Regions from separate parts of the Nonomuraea sp. NPDC049607 genome, predicted to be linked through region 1. Evidence: riboswitches for the same ligand, from Rfam matches in the RefSeq annotation. Region 1 holds a riboswitch; the other holds the start of a gene.
What was found. A riboswitch is a leader RNA that binds a small molecule or an ion and turns the genes downstream of it on or off. The one in region 1 is predicted to bind glycine.
Positions count from the first base shown of each region.

Region 2: linked by a shared signal. The riboswitch ahead of gcvP (aminomethyl-transferring glycine dehydrogenase) and the one ahead of gcvT (glycine cleavage system aminomethyltransferase GcvT) in region 1 are both predicted to bind glycine.

Region 1 covers NZ_JBFAOV010000007.1:14,330-21,715, reverse strand. Annotated here, with positions in the region: gene AB0J97_RS15910 (L-serine ammonia-lyase) at 1-705, opposite strand, end outside; gene gcvH (glycine cleavage system protein GcvH) at 765-1,154, opposite strand; gene gcvT (glycine cleavage system aminomethyltransferase GcvT) at 1,151-2,236, opposite strand; glycine riboswitch at 2,271-2,370, opposite strand; glycine riboswitch at 2,391-2,488, opposite strand; gene AB0J97_RS15895 (M28 family peptidase) at 2,702-4,075, opposite strand; gene AB0J97_RS15890 (M4 family metallopeptidase) at 4,156-6,450, opposite strand; gene AB0J97_RS15885 (gamma-glutamyl-gamma-aminobutyrate hydrolase family protein) at 6,673-7,362, opposite strand; gene AB0J97_RS15880 (3-oxoacyl-ACP reductase) at 7,359-7,386, opposite strand, start outside.
Region 2 covers NZ_JBFAOV010000006.1:190,825-198,210, forward strand. Annotated here, with positions in the region: gene AB0J97_RS14715 (mannose-1-phosphate guanyltransferase) at 1-1,915, shown strand, start outside; gene AB0J97_RS14720 (FHA domain-containing protein) at 2,178-2,690, shown strand; gene AB0J97_RS14725 (MerR family transcriptional regulator) at 2,714-3,340, shown strand; gene AB0J97_RS14730 (bifunctional nuclease family protein) at 3,473-3,943, shown strand; gene AB0J97_RS14735 (MerR family transcriptional regulator) at 4,091-4,711, shown strand; glycine riboswitch at 4,760-4,856, shown strand; gene gcvP (aminomethyl-transferring glycine dehydrogenase) at 5,023-7,386, shown strand, end outside.

The DNA of each region.
Region 1 (7,386 bases):
CAGCACGCCCTCCTTGGTGATGCCGCGCCGCACGCACTCCGACATCACGCGCCAGAGGTCGAGGATGCCCGAGCGGATCTCCTCCTCGGTGCGCCCGAACGCCTTCTCGTTCTCCAGCATCAGCGCGGAGATCGACAGGCCGGTGTTCGAGCAGTGCTTGAGCAGCTCCTCGCCCGAGGCGAACGGGTAGGGCAGGACGGTGTCGTCGGGCTTGATGCGGTCGGCGCCCGTGGCCTTCTCGTCCACGACGAAGCCGCCGCCGACGGAGAAGTAGACCTTCTCGCGCAGGGTCTCGCCCTGCTCGTCGCGGGCGGTGAAGCGCATGCCGTTGGGGTGCTCGGGCAGGGAGATCTTGCGTTCGAAGACGAGGTCCTGGCCCACGACGAAGGGGATCTCACGGGTGCCGAACAGCGTGACCGTGCCCGAGGCGCGTATCTCGGCCAGGCGGGCGTCGATGGAGTCGACGTCGACCAGCTCGGGCTTCTCGCCGGACAGGCCCAGCAGCACCGCCTTGTCGCTGCCGTGGCCCTTGCCGGTCAGGCCGAGCGAGCCGTACAGGATGACCTCGACGCGGGCCACGCGGGGGAGCAGGCCGTCGTCATGCAGACCACGGGCGAACTTGTGCGCGGCGGCCATCGGGCCGCCGGTGTGGGAGCTGGACGGTCCGATGCCGATCTTGAAGAGGTCGAAGACGCTGATCGCCATTGATGGGCGCCCTTCAGTTCAGGAAGTGCCGGGGCCCGCCGCGGGCCCCGGCGTTGGTGTCAGGACTCGCCTGAGGTGAGCGCGGTGTACTCCTCGGCGGACAGCAGGTCCTCCGCGTCGCCTTCCATGCGCACGCGGAACATCCAGCCGTCGCCGTACGGGTCGCTGTTGGCCAGGGACGGGTCGTCGACCACGGCCTGGTTCACCTCGACGATCTCGCCGCCGACGGGCGAGTAGATCTCGCTCACCGACTTGGTGGACTCGACCTCGCCGACCGAGTCACCCGTCTCGACGGTCGAACCGACCTCGGGGAGCTGCACGAAGACGACGTCACCAAGAGCCTCGGCGGCGAAGGCCGTGATGCCGACGGTCACGGTGATGCCGTCGTCCACGCCCGACACCCACTCGTGCTCCTTGGTGTAGTTCAGGTCGTCAGGGATGTTGCTCACTTGTTCCTCCTGTAGAAGGGCAGCTCGACCAGGTCCATAGGTTCTTGGCTGCCCCGGATGTCCACGGCCAGACCTGTGTCGACCCCGGCGTCCACGTAGGCCATCGCGATGGGCTTCCCCAGGGTCTGGGAGGGCGCACCGCTGGTGACCTCGCCGACGACGGCGCCGTCGCGGGTGACCGGGTAGCCGTGACGCGGCACCCGGCGGCCCTGGGCGACCAGGCCGACGAGGCGGCGGCGGGGCTGGTCGTCCTTGACCGCCTCCAGCGCCGCCCGGCCGACGAAGTCACCGGGCTTGTCGAATTTCACCACTCTGCCCAGCCCCGCGTCGAACGGGGTCAGGTCGGAGCTCAGCTCGTTGCCGTAGAGCGGCATGCCGGCCTCCAGCCTGAGGGTGTCGCGGCTGGACAGACCGGCGGCCTTGAGCCCGTGCGGCTCGCCGGCCGCCTCCAGGGCGCGCCAGAGCGGCACGGCGTCCTGGTTGGCGACGAACAGCTCGAAGCCGTCCTCGCCGGTGTAGCCGGTACGGGCGATGAGCGCCTGGCGGCCGTCGACCTGGCCGGGCAGGCCCGCGTAGTACTTGAGGCCGTCGAGGTCGGCGTCGGTGAGCGTGGCCAGGATCTCCTGGGCCCTCGGGCCCTGGATGGCGATGAGGGCGTACTGCTGGGAGCGGTCATCGACCACCGCGTCATACGACTTCGTACGATTTTTCAGCTCTTCTAGGACCTTGTCGGAGTTCGAGGCGTTGGCCACCACCATGAACTCCTCGTCCGCCAGCCGGTAGACGATCAGGTCGTCGAGCACCCCGCCGCGCTCGTCCACGATCATCGTGTACCTGGCCCGGCCGGGCGCGAGCGCCGACAGGTGGCCGACCAGCGCGTAGTCGAGGGCGTCTGCGGCCTGCGGACCGGTCAGGAAGATCTCACCCATGTGCGAGAGGTCGAACAGCCCGGCCGCCTCGCGTACGGCTTTGTGCTCCGCCGACTCGCTGCCGTACCGGAGCGGCATGAGCCACCCGGCGAAGTCGGTCAGCGTGGCGCCTAGGGCCTCGTGGACGTCTCGTAGCGGCGTAGGTCGGGACATTTGTCGCACCTCAGGACAGGATTGGATGCCAGCATCCTCCCCCTCTGTCATGGATGCCTGAGAGCTTCGCCCGAGTTTTACCGGACTTTCACCTTCGGCGAGGCCCCCAGGGCCTGCTTTCCAGAGGTCACCTCCCCGTAAGAACGCCTTACAGGGCTGCCGCGCGGTCCTTTGCCTTGAGAGGTTCGCGGGGAGGGCTTGCTCCTTCAGGGACCCTGACCGGATGTCAGAGTGCTCTCCCGCACGGTTTCGCCGGTGATGTCCGTCAGCCTAGTGCCGACATGGGGGTGTTGTCGCGCTTCGCCCCTGGATCTCGCCGGCACACCGCACGCAGCGAAAAGCGGCCGCGGCCCCGGAGAGGCGGGGCCGCGGCCGCGTTGGTGGCCGCGCGCGAGCCGGTCATGGCAGGTCAGCTCGCACGCGGCAGCCTGGACGCGGGCCGGCGCGAACCGGCCCGCGTGGGGATCAGGCGCGCGCCCAGAGGGCGGGCACGTTCGGCGGCTCCCAGCCCGGCAGGCTGGTGTGCGCCTGGAGGCAGCGGTAGCTGACCCCCTGGTAAGTGACGACGTCTCCGGCCGTGTACGACTTGTAAGCCGTCCAGGTGGTGCCCTGGCCGTCCCCTCCGACGGTCAGGGTGAAGGAGGCGGAGTGGTCCGCCGTCGCCCCGTCGCCGTTGATCCCTATGGTGTACGTCCCCGCCGCGGCGCCGCCGGTGGTGGCGACCGTGACGGTGGACGACTGGCCCGCCTGGATCGTGGACGGGCTGAAGGAGACGGTGACCCCGCTCGGCACGTTCCCGGCGGAGAGCGCGACGCTCTGCGCCTGGCCGGACGTGACCTGGGTACTGACCGCCGCGGTAGCCGACTGACCGGCCTGGACCGATGCCGACGACGGGGTCACCGAGATCGAGTAGTCGTTCTCCGTGGGCGTGCTGGTGCCCACGGCGAGCTTCCATATGGCGTACGCGATGGCGTCGGAGTTGCGGTCGAGCGCCGTGGTGTTGATGGCGCTCGGGTAGCTGTCGCACGCGCTGTGGTAGCAGCGGTCGAACGCCTGCCCGGCCGAGCCGCCCCACTTGGCGGCCTGCGCCGAGCTCTTGACCGCCCCGGCCCCCGTGGCCAGGCCGCCGACCCGGACACCGGCGCTCTTGAAGGAGGCGTGGTCGCTGCGGCCGTCGCCTTCCCTGTCACCCTCGGTCTGCAGGCCGATGGTGGCGAAGTAGTCGTTGAAGGTCCGCTGGATCGCCGCGTCGTCGTCGTAGACGAAGTAACCGGCGTTGGTCGAGGCGATCATGTCGAAGTTCAGGTACACCTCGACGCCGCTCGCGCCGCCGTTCTGCACGTAGTACCTGGACCCGACCATGCCCGCCTCTTCGGCGCCCCACCAGCCGAACCGCACGTGCTTGGTGAGCGTGGGCCGGCGGGCGGCGAGGGTGAGGGCGTTCTCCAGGAGCGCGGCCGAGCCGGAACCGTTGTCGTTGATCCCGGGGCCGGCCGCGACGCTGTCGAGGTGGGCGCCGAGCATCACGGTCTGGTTGGCCGGGCCGCCCGGCCAGTCGGCGATCAGGTTGCTGCCGCCGCTGAAGCTCTGCACCCGGGTGGTGAACCCGGCCGCGTCGAGCTTGCCCTTGATGTAGTTGATCGAGGCGGTGAAGCCCGGCCTGCCCGAGGCGCGGTTGCCGCCGTTGCTCGTGGCGATGGACTGCAACTGGCTCAGATGCGCCGTGACGTTCGAGACGGGGATGTCAGGCGGGGGGTCGGCGGCGGCGCCGGCCGGTCCGGCCGGCGAGGTGAGGGTCAGGGCCAGCGCGGCGGTGGCCGCGGCGCCCAACCTGAGCATGGCGTTCACGATCTGTGGCTCCTGAAGGGGCTCAAGGGGGCTGGGCGGCCACCCCGGCGTGGCCGCCCAGGTCGTGCGACTTAGACCGGCTGCCAGAGGGCAGGGGTGTTGGGCGGCTCCCAGCCCGGCAGGCTGGTGTGCGCCTGGAGGCAGCGGTAGCTGACGCCCTGGTAGGTGACGGTCTGCCCGGCCGTGTAGGCCGTGTAGGTCTGCCACGTGGTGCCCTGGCCGCCGCCCACCGTCAGGCTGAAGGAGGCCGAGTGGTCGGCGCTCGCGCCGTCGGCGTTCAGGCTGATCGTGTACGTGCTGGGCGTCACACCGCTCGTGGTCGCGAACGTCACCGTGGACGACTGCCCGGCGGTGATCGTGGACGGGCTGAAGCTGACCGTCACGCCCGAGGGTACGTTGCTCGCCGACAGGGCGATGCTCTGCGCCTGACCGGCGGTGACCTGCGTGCTGACCGTGGCGGTGGCCGACTGACCGGCCTGGACCGAGGCCGACGACGGGGTCACGCCGAAGGAGTAGTCGTTCGGCGAGCTCTGCCCGATCTGCAGGTTGTAGGTGGCCTGCCGGTCGACGTCGGTGCCGTCGGCCGTGATCGCGATGGAGTGGCTGCCCTGCGGGCTGCTCGCCGAGGTGCTGATCGTCAGCGTGGAGCTCTGACCGGCGGTGATCGTGGCCGGGCTGAACGAGGCGGTCACGCCGGCCGGCAGGGTGCCGGTCCGCAGGGTGATCGACTGCGCCGAGCCGCCGGTCACGGTGGTGCTGACCGTGGTCGTGGTGCTCTGGCCCGGAGTGACGCTGCCGGAGGCCGGGTTCAGGTTGACCGAGAAGTCGTTGCTGCCCTGGGTGCAGGTCGGCTCGCCGGACTGGGCCCGGACGCTGACGCCGTCCCAGGCGTTCTTGACCACGTTGAACTCGGTGCAGCTGCCCGGGTACAGGGTCTTGGCGGCCTGGAGGGTGGCGACCCTGGCCTTGGCGTGCGTCCACGGCTGGGTCTTGTTGTTCAGCGCGGACATGAACACCTCACCGGCCTTGCGGATGCCGATGCCGGTGATCGCGGCGCCGTTGTCGCACCGGGTGCTCGCGGGCTTGCCCGAGGGGTTGGTGCCCTCGGCCACGAGGTAGAACCAGTGGTTCTGCGGGCCGGCCGCCGCGTGCACCTCGGTGTTCGGGATGGAGGTGCTGTAGCAGTTGGGGTGGCTCAGGGCCGACGGGTTGTACATGTTGCGGATCGGCCCGGACCCGGAGAGGTTGACCTCCTCGCCGACCAGGTAGTCCGGCGGGTCGTTCGGGTTGTTGGCGTACGCCTCGGTCAGCGCGCCGAAGATGTCGCCGGTGGACTCGTTCATGCCGCCGGTCTCGTTGCCGCTGCCGGAGCCGCCGCTGGTGAACTGGAAGATGCCGTGGCCGAACTCGTGGCCGACGACGTCCATCGACGTGAGCTGCTGGGAGTTGGCGGAGTTGTGGCCGAAGGAGCCGTACTGGCCGTTCCAGTAGGCGTTGACGTCGGCCAGGCCGACGCGGGCCGGGTAACCGCCGCCCTGGCCGTTGATGCCGTTGCGGCCGAGCCAGGCGCTCAGCATGTCCCATTCGCGCTGCGCGGCGTACAGGGCGTCGACGCAGGCGGTCTCCAGGTTCGTGCCCGAGCCGTTGCCCCAGGTGTCGGTGGTCTTCGTGTACGGCGAGCCGTTCTGGCCGCCGCACGCCACGCCGCTCCTGCGGGGGTCGCGCATCGTGTACGAGGGGCTGGTGTCGATGGTCACGGTGCCGACGTAGTAGCTGTTGCCGGTGCCGTCGCGCACCTCGTCCCACTCGTCGATGACCTTGCCGGTGAGGGCGTCCACGTAGACGTGGAGCTTGCTCTCGTGGCCGGTGGCGTTGGCGCCGGTGACCAGGACCTCCCAGGCCAGGCGCGGGGTCGTCGTGGTGGCGTGGACGGACAGCACGGGCGTGGCGACGGTCTCGACCCTGGCCACCTTGGCCCTGGCCGTCACCGCGGCCTGGGCGGCGGTCACCTTCGCCTTCGTGCCGATCCCGATCTTCGTGCGCTGTCCGGTGGTGACCGTGTCGACCACCGCGCCGGACGCGTCCGTGGTGACGACCACTTCGCCGCCGTACACGGGCAGGCCCGCGTGCTTACGGGCGTAGGTCAGGTACTGCAGACCGCGGACGCCTTCGACGGTCGACGTCAGCGTGAACGTGTCCTGCTCGGATGCCAGCAATGCCGCCGAGTCGGCCTGGATCGCGTTGTGTGCGGTGGCGATCGCGTTCCTGCGGTCGTCGGCGGTGGGAGGATCGGCCACCTGCGACGCTTGGGCTGTGGCGCTCGTGGCGCCCACCAGCGAGCTGGTGGTCAGGGCTAGCGCGAGCATTGCGGCAGCCCCCAACCTGAGTTTGGGGTTCACTCTCTGGCTCCTCAGGGGGGTGTGGAGTGGAAGAGCCCCGGCCGGCTGGGGATGAACACAGGGTGACACCGGGATGGCGCGACCCGGTACCCAACAAATTTCCTATAACACGGTGATATGGCCCCCTGAGCTGGGATTTCGTGCCGTTTCAGGCCGCAGAAAAGGTAAAGAAGCTTTCCAGTAAGGGGCTCAGCAGGCCGCCGTGAACGCCTCGAAGAGCGCCAGGCCGTCGCCCGCCTCCGGATGCCACTGGACCGCCACCGCGAACCCGTCGGAGCCGAGCTCCACCGCCTCGATCGTCCCGTCGCCGGCCGTGGCGGTGACCGTGAGCCCGGGGGCGAGATCGTCGATGGCCTGGTGGTGGTAGTGCGGGACCGTCACCGGGTCCGTGCCGAGCGCCTCGGCCAGGCGGCTGCCGGGGACGGGCGTGACCGGCAGGTGGCCGAATTCCCCGGGCGTCGGGGCGTGGCCGGTGTGCCCGGTCACGTCGGGCAGGTGCTGGTGCAGGGTGCCGCCGAGCAGCACGTTGAGCACCTGGAGGCCCCGGCAGATGCCCAGGAACGGCAGCCCCGCCTCCAGGGCCGCCGACAGGAGGGCGAACTCGGCCTCGTCCCGGAACTCCCGGACGTAGCCGGTGCGCTCGTGCGGGGCCCGGCCGTACCTGGCGGGGTCCACGTCGCCACCGCCGGCCAGGACGAGACCGTCGAGCCGGCCCACGACCTGGGCGGGGTCGCCGGCCGGCGGCAGCAGCACGGGCTGCCCGCCGGCCTGGACGACCTTCTCGACGTACATGTACGGCAGGAGCGCGACGGGCAGGTCCCACACGGTGAACCGGGCGGGCTCCACGTACGTCGTGATCCCGATGACCGGACGGGTCACAGCGGCGTCACGTACGCGCCGGAG
Region 2 (7,386 bases), on a different contig from region 1:
CCCCGCCCTCCTGGAACGCGGCGCCCCCATCTACGGCTACGTCGCCGACGGCTACTGGGAGGACGTCGGCACCCACGCCAGCTACCTCAAGGCCCAGGCCGACGCCCTGTCCGGCCGGGTCCGCCTCGACATCGGCGGCTTCGAGCTCTCCCCGGGCGTCTGGGTGGCCGACTCGGCCACGGTCGACCCCGACGCCGTCCTGAAGGGCCCGCTGCTGATCGGCGACTACGCCAAGGTGGAGGCGGGCGCCGAACTGCGCGAGTTCACCGTGCTCGGCAACAACGCGGTCGTGCGTGAGGGCGCCTTCCTGCACCGCGCGGTCGTCCACGACAACGTCTACCTCGGCCCCGGCGCCCACCTGCGCGGCTGTGTGATCGGCAAGAGCACCGACGTCATGGGCGGCGCCCGCGTCGAGGAGGACGCCGTCATCGGCGACGAATGCGTCATCGAGGCCGAGGCGTACGTCTCCAGCGGCGTCAAGGTCTACCCGTTCAAGACCATCGAGGCCGGCGCGGTCGTCAACACCAGCGTCATCTGGGAGTCGCGCGGCCAGCGCAACCTGTTCGGCCCCCGCGGCGTCAGCGGCCTGGTGAACGTCGAGATCACCGCCGAGCTGTGCGTCCGGCTGGCCGGCGCCTACGCCACCACCCTGCGCAAGGGCGCCTACGTCGTCACCTCCCGCGACTGCTCCCTGGCCGCCAGGGCGCTCAAACGGGCCGTGATCGGCGCGCTGACCGCCGCCGCGATCAACGTCCTGGACCTGGAGGCCGCGCCGCTGCCGGTGGCCCGCTTCCACACCGCCCGCGAATCGGCCGCCGGCGGCATCGCCCTGCGCACCACGCCGGGCGACCCGCAGAGCGCCGACATCGTCATCATGGACGATCGCGGCGCCGACCTGCCCCCGGCCGCCCAGCGCAAGCTGGAGCGCGTCTTCTCCCGCCAGGAGTACCGGCGGGCCTTCCCCGGCGAGATCGCCGAGCTGCACTACCCGGCCAGGGCCGTCGAGGGCTACACGCACGAGCTGATGCGGGCCATCGGCGTGACCGGCGTCAAGGACATGAAAGTCGTGGTCGACTGCGCCGGCGGCACCTCCTCCCTGGTGATGCCCACGCTGCTCAGCCGGGCCGGCGTCGAGGTGCTCACCGTCAACGCCCGCCTGGACGACGTCTCGCCCACCGAGACGCTGGCCGAGCGCCGACGGGGCCTGCAACGCCTGTCGGAGCTGGTCAGCTCCTCGCGAGCGGCCTTCGGCGTGCGCTTCGACCCGGTCGGCGAACGCATCGCGCTGGTGGACGAGACCGGCCAGCTCATCAGCGAGGAACGTGCCCTGCTCGTCGTGCTGGACCTGGTGGCGGCCGAGCGCAGGGGCGGCCGGGTGGCCCTGCCGGTCACCACCACGCGCGTCGCCGAGCAGGTCTGCCGCTTCCACGGCGTGCAGGTGCAGTGGACCTCGACCGCCCTGGACGCCCTGACCTCCGCCGCCCAGGGCCCCGACATGATCTTCGCGGCGGACGGGCGCGGCGGGTTCGTCGTGCCGGAGTTCAGCCCGGCCATCGACGGCCTGGCCGCGTTCATGCGCCTGCTGGGGCTGGTGGCCCGCACCCGGCTGTCGCTCAGCCAGATCGACGCCAGGATCCCCGAGGTCAAACTGCTCCGGCGGAGCGTCCCCACCCAGTGGGCGGCCAAGGGCGCGGTCATGCGCTCGGTCATCGAGGCGGCCGAGGCCGAGCCCGGCGGCTGGCGCGTGGACACCACCGACGGCGTGCGGGTCGCCCGCGACGACGGCTCGTGGGTGCTGATCCTGCCCGCCGCCGCCGAGCCCGTCACCGACCTGTGGGCCGAGGCCCCCGACATGGACGGCGCCCAGGCGTTGCTCGAACGCTGGGCCCGCGTGGTCGAACAGGCAGCCGTCTGATCACGTAGAGTAGCGAAAAACCCTTCGCGCGCGATGTGCGCGCGGAGTGCCGCAAGATCGTAATGTAGAAACGCGCGGCGGCATGGACCACGGGGTGGGGGCGGCGGTAACTTTGTCAGCGTCCGAACCAACAGTCCAGCGCCCCGCCTTGACCTTTGCCGCTGATCAGCGTAAGTTGCGGCATTCGCAAACTTGAAGAGCGAAGGCAGGCGCGTCCCCAGCACCGTCGCCGCGTCTTCGCGGTAGGAGGCCGAGCCGATCGATGCCGAGCGTCTACTGCACGCAGTGCGGGCACGCCAACCCCGAGGATGCCCGTTTCTGTTCCCGCTGTGGGTCACCGCTGACCAGACCCGAGGTCGCCGGGGACACCACATCGACGATCTCGGTCGCGGGAATCGAGGCGTACGAGGCTGAGACAGGCGACATGCTCCTGGCCGAACGGGCGCTGGTCGAACAGCTCCCGCCCGGCACGGCGTTGCTCTCGGTGACCAGGGGGCCCAACCAGGGGAGCCGGTTCCGGCTCGACAAGGACCTCACCACGACCGGGCGCCACCCGGAGAGCGACATCTTCCTCGACGACATCACCGTCTCCCGCCGCCACGTCGAGTTCTACCGCCACCGCGGCGGCCAGTTCTCCGTGCGCGACGTCGGCAGCCTCAACGGCACCTACGTCAACCGAGAGCGCATCGAGGAGGTCCCCCTGCACTCCGGAGACGAGGTGCAGATCGGCAAGTTCCGCCTCGTCTTCCTGATGAGGGTCAACGCCGGCGCATGAGCTCACAGGCGGCACGCTCGCACATGAGCATCGGGGAGGTGCTCGCCCTGCTGCAGGGCGAGTTCCCCGACGTCACCGTGTCCAAGATCCGTTTCCTGGAGGGTGAGGGGCTCATCGAGCCCGAGCGCAGCCCCTCGGGCTACCGCAAGTTCACCCACCTCCACGTCGAGCAACTGCGTTTCATCCTGACCGAGCAGCGTGACCACTACCTGCCGCTGCGGGTGATCAAGGACAGGATGGCGGAGAGCTTCGGCCTTCCGCGCGCGGTGCAGCAGACGCAGGAGATCCGGTTCGACCGGGCCGAGCTGCTGGAAGCCGCCGGCATCGACGAGGAGACCCTCGCCGAGCTGGAGGACTACGGCCTGCTCGCCCCCGTGGCCAGGCGCTACGACGAGGAGGCGCTGAAGGTCGCGCGCAGCGTCGGCGCCCTGGCCCGCTTCGGCCTGCACGCCCGCCACCTGCGCGCGGTCAAGGCCGCCGCCGAGCGGGAGTGCGGCCTGGTCGAGCAGACCGTCGCGCCCATACTCAAGCGGCGCGCCCCCGGAGCCATCGGCGAGGCCGACGAGGCGGCCAGGGAGCTGTCCCAGCTCCTGCTCGACCTGCACGCCTCTCTGGTGCGCAGCGGGGTCAGGTCTGTCCTGGGCCGCTGAGGGCACAGAGCTGGAAGGCCGGGGCACATTCCAGGCCTGCCGGGTGTTACGTTGAAATGCATAAGCGTGTAGCAGAAGCGACCCAGTCAACAGCTGTGCCGGGCGACCGGCCGGTCGAATACGGAGCAGCCCGTGTTGCAGATGGAGGTCGTGGGCGTTCGAGTTGAGATGCCCACAAATCAGCCGATCGTCTTGCTCAAGGAGGCACACGGGGAACGGTTCCTTCCGATCTGGATCGGCATGACCGAGGCGACCGCGATCGCCCTGGCGCAGGCCGAGGAGCCGCCGCCCCGGCCGCTCACTCACGACCTGTTCAGGGACGTGCTGAGCGCGCTCGGCGTCGGGCTGCGCGCGGTCAACATCGTGGCCCTGCGTGACGGTATCTTCTTCGCCGACCTTGTGTTCTCCAACGGCGTGGAGGTGAGCGCCAGGCCGTCCGACTCGATCGCCTTGGCCCTGCGCACCGGCGCCCGCATCTTCGCCAGCGAAGAGGTGGTCCAGGAGGCCGGTGTGATCATCCCGGACGACCAGGAGGACGAGGTGGAGAAGTTCAGGGAGTTCCTTGACACGATCACTCCCGAGGACTTCGGCAGGGCGGGGTAGGTATTTCAGTGCATTTACGCTTCACGACGCGCCGAGCCGGATCGTTGACTGAGCATGGTCACGGTCCTACGGTGCAAGTGAAACCCGTGGTCGCCCTTTACGAACCCCCAGATCAGGCCGCGGGATGAGAGAAAGCCGGAGGTCCGCGTGGCGGTCAGCAGCGGCGAGGGAAAGACGGCCGGCCAGGAAGATCCGGTGCGGCGCGAGAGCGCGCGGCAGCGTGCCGGAGAGCAGGGCCTGCTCTTCGACGAGCAGCCCACGACGCTGCCCGCCGACATCGGATACCGCGGGCCCACGGCCTGCTCGGCGGCCGGCATCACCTACAGGCAGCTCGACTACTGGGCGCGTACCGGCCTGGTGGAGCCCACGATAAGAGCCGCGCACGGCTCGGGTTCGCAGCGGCTCTACAGCTTCCGCGACATCCTGGTGCTCAAGGTCGTCAAGCGGCTGCTCGACACGGGCGTGTCGTTGCAGCAGATCCGCACCGCGGTGCAGCACCTGCGTGACCGCGGGGTCGCCGACCTCGCGCAGATCACGCTCATGAGCGACGGAGTCAGCGTCTACGAGTGCACCTCGGCCGACGAGGTGATCGATCTCCTCCAGGGCGGGCAGGGCGTGTTCGGCATCGCGCTCGGCCGGGTCTGGCGCGAGGTCGAGGGCTCCCTCGCGGAGCTGCCGGGGGAACGGGCGGCGGTCGAGGACAGCGTCCCGGCCGACCATCCCACTGACGAGCTCGCCAAGCGGCGTCGCGCACGCCGCACGGGGTGAGCTGAACCGCTGAACACACCGTAGTAATCTAGGACAGAGTAAGGCTGACGACCCCGTGCGGGAGAGTCCCTGGGCCTCGGTCCTGGGGCGCCGAAGGAGCAACCCTCCCCGGAATCTCTCAGGCATCCCGTACCGCTCGGGCGAGGCAACTCTGGAAAGCAGGTGCGTCCGCCAGGCGCACCTCACCGACGGTGCAAGCCCCACGGCGGGGTGAAGCTCTCAGGTCGCGATGACGTCGCGCTGACAGAGGGGGAGATCCGGCACTCGCCCGCGCCCCGGCGCCGGTCTCCACGCCTCAGGAGGCAACCTCCATGACCGACCTGTCCGCTCCGCCGTTCTCGTCCCGGCACATCGGCCCATCGGAGTCCGAGCAGCAGCGCATGCTCGAGGCCGTGGGCTTCGAGTCCGTCGGCGATCTGGTGGCCGTGGCCGTCCCCGAGGCCATCAGGGCCAAGGACCGGCTCCAGCTCCCGCCCGCCGCGAGCGAGACCGAGGCCATCGCCGAGCTGCGCGAGCTGGCCTCCCGCAACCGGGTGCTGACCTCCATGATCGGACTGGGCTACTACGACACCGTCACGCCCGCCGTCATCCGGCGCAACCTGCTGGAGAACCCGGGCTGGTACACCGCCTACACGCCGTACCAGCCGGAGATCTCGCAGGGCCGCCTGGAGGCGCTGCTGAACTTCCAGACGGTCGTCTCCGACCTGACCGGCCTCGACGTCGCCGGCGCCTCCCTGCTGGACGAGAGCACCGCCGCGGCCGAGGCCATGACGCTGGCCCGCCGGGCGGGCAGGTCCAAGAGCGACGTGTTCGTCGTCGACGCCGACACGCTGCCCCAGACCAAGGCCGTGCTGGCCACCCGCGCCGAGCCGCTCGGCATCACGCTGGTCGAGCACGACCTCGACGGCGACCTGCCCGAGTGCTTCGGCGTGCTGGTGCAGTACCCGGGCGCCTCGGGCCGCCTGCGCGACTTCCGCGACGTGGCCGCCAGGGCGCACGAGGCGGGCGCGCTCGTCGTGGCCGCCGCCGACCTGCTGGCCCTCACGCTCGTGGCCGCCCCCGGCGAGCTGGGCGCCGACATCGCCGTCGGCTCCTCCCAGCGCTTCGGCGTCTCCTTCGGCTTCGGCGGGCCGCACGCGGCCTACATGTCCGTACGCGAGGGCCTGCAGCGGCAGATGCCCGGCCGCCTGGTCGGCGTGTCGGTCGACGTCGACGGCGACCCCGCCTACCGGCTGGCCCTGCAGACCCGCGAGCAGCACATCCGCCGCGAGAAGGCCACCAGCAACATCTGCACCGCCCAGGTCCTGCTGGCCGTGATCGCCGGCATGTACGCCGTCTACCACGGCCCCGAGGGCCTGCGCCGGATCGCCCGGCGGGTGCACCGGCACGCCGTCGCGCTGGCCGGCGGGCTGCGCGAGGCCGGCCTGGAGGTCGTGCACGGAGAGTTCTTCGACACCGTGCTCGTCCGCGTGCCCGGCCGGGCCGCCGAGGTGGTCGCCGCCGCCGCCGAGCGGGGCGTCAACCTGTGGCAGGCCGGTGACGACCACGTCTCCGTCGCCTGTGACGAGAAGACCGGCGCGGCCGAGCTGGTCAAGGTGTGGGCCGCCTTCGGCGTCGAGCGCGCGGACGCGGACGTGGACCTGGCGGCCGACGCGCTGCCGGCCGACCTGGTGCGCGAGTCGGACTTCCTGACCCACCCGGTCTTCCACAGCCACCGCTCCGAGACCGCGATGCTGCGCTACCTGCGCAGGCTCCAGGACAAGGACATCGCGCTCGACCGTTCGATGATCCCGCTCGGCTCCTGCACGATGAAGCTGAACGCGACCACCGAGATGGAGCCGATCACCTGGCCGGAGTTCGCGGGCGTGCACCCGTACGCGCCGGAGGCCCAGACCGAGGGCTACCGGGACCTCATCGGCACGCTGGAGGGCTGGCTGGCCGAGGTGACCGGCTACGACGCGGTCTCCATCCAGCCGAACGCGGGCTCCCAGGGCGAGTTCGCCGGCCTGCTGGCCATCCGCGCCTACCACCAGGCCAACGGCGACACCGAGCGCGACGTGTGCCTGATCCCGTCCTCGGCGCACGGCACGAACGCGGCCAGCGCCGTCATGGCGGGCATGCGGGTCGTGGTCGTGGCCTGCGACAGCGACGGGAACGTCGACCTGGCCGACCTCGACGCCAAGATCGCCAAGCACCGCGAGCGGCTGGCCGCGATCATGGTGACGTACCCGTCCACGCACGGCGTGTACGAGGAGTCGATCACCGAGGTCTGCGCCAAGGTGCACGAGGCCGGCGGCCAGGTCTACGTCGACGGCGCCAACCTCAACGCCCTGGTGGGCCTGGCCAAGCCCGGCGAGTTCGGCGCCGACGTGTCCCACCTCAACCTGCACAAGACGTTCTGCATCCCGCACGGCGGCGGCGGCCCCGGCGTCGGTCCGGTCGCGGTCCGCGGCCACCTGGCGGCCTACCTGCCCGGCCACCCGCTGCGCGACGGCGGCCCGGTCGGCCCGGTCTCGGCCGCCCCGTACGGCTCGGCGGGCATCCTGCCGATCTCGTGGGCGTACGTGCGCATGATGGGCGCCGAGGGCCTCACGGCGGCCACCGAGCAGGCCATCCTGTCGGCCAACTACCTGGCCAGGCGGCTGGCCCCGCACTACCCGGTGCTCTACACCGGC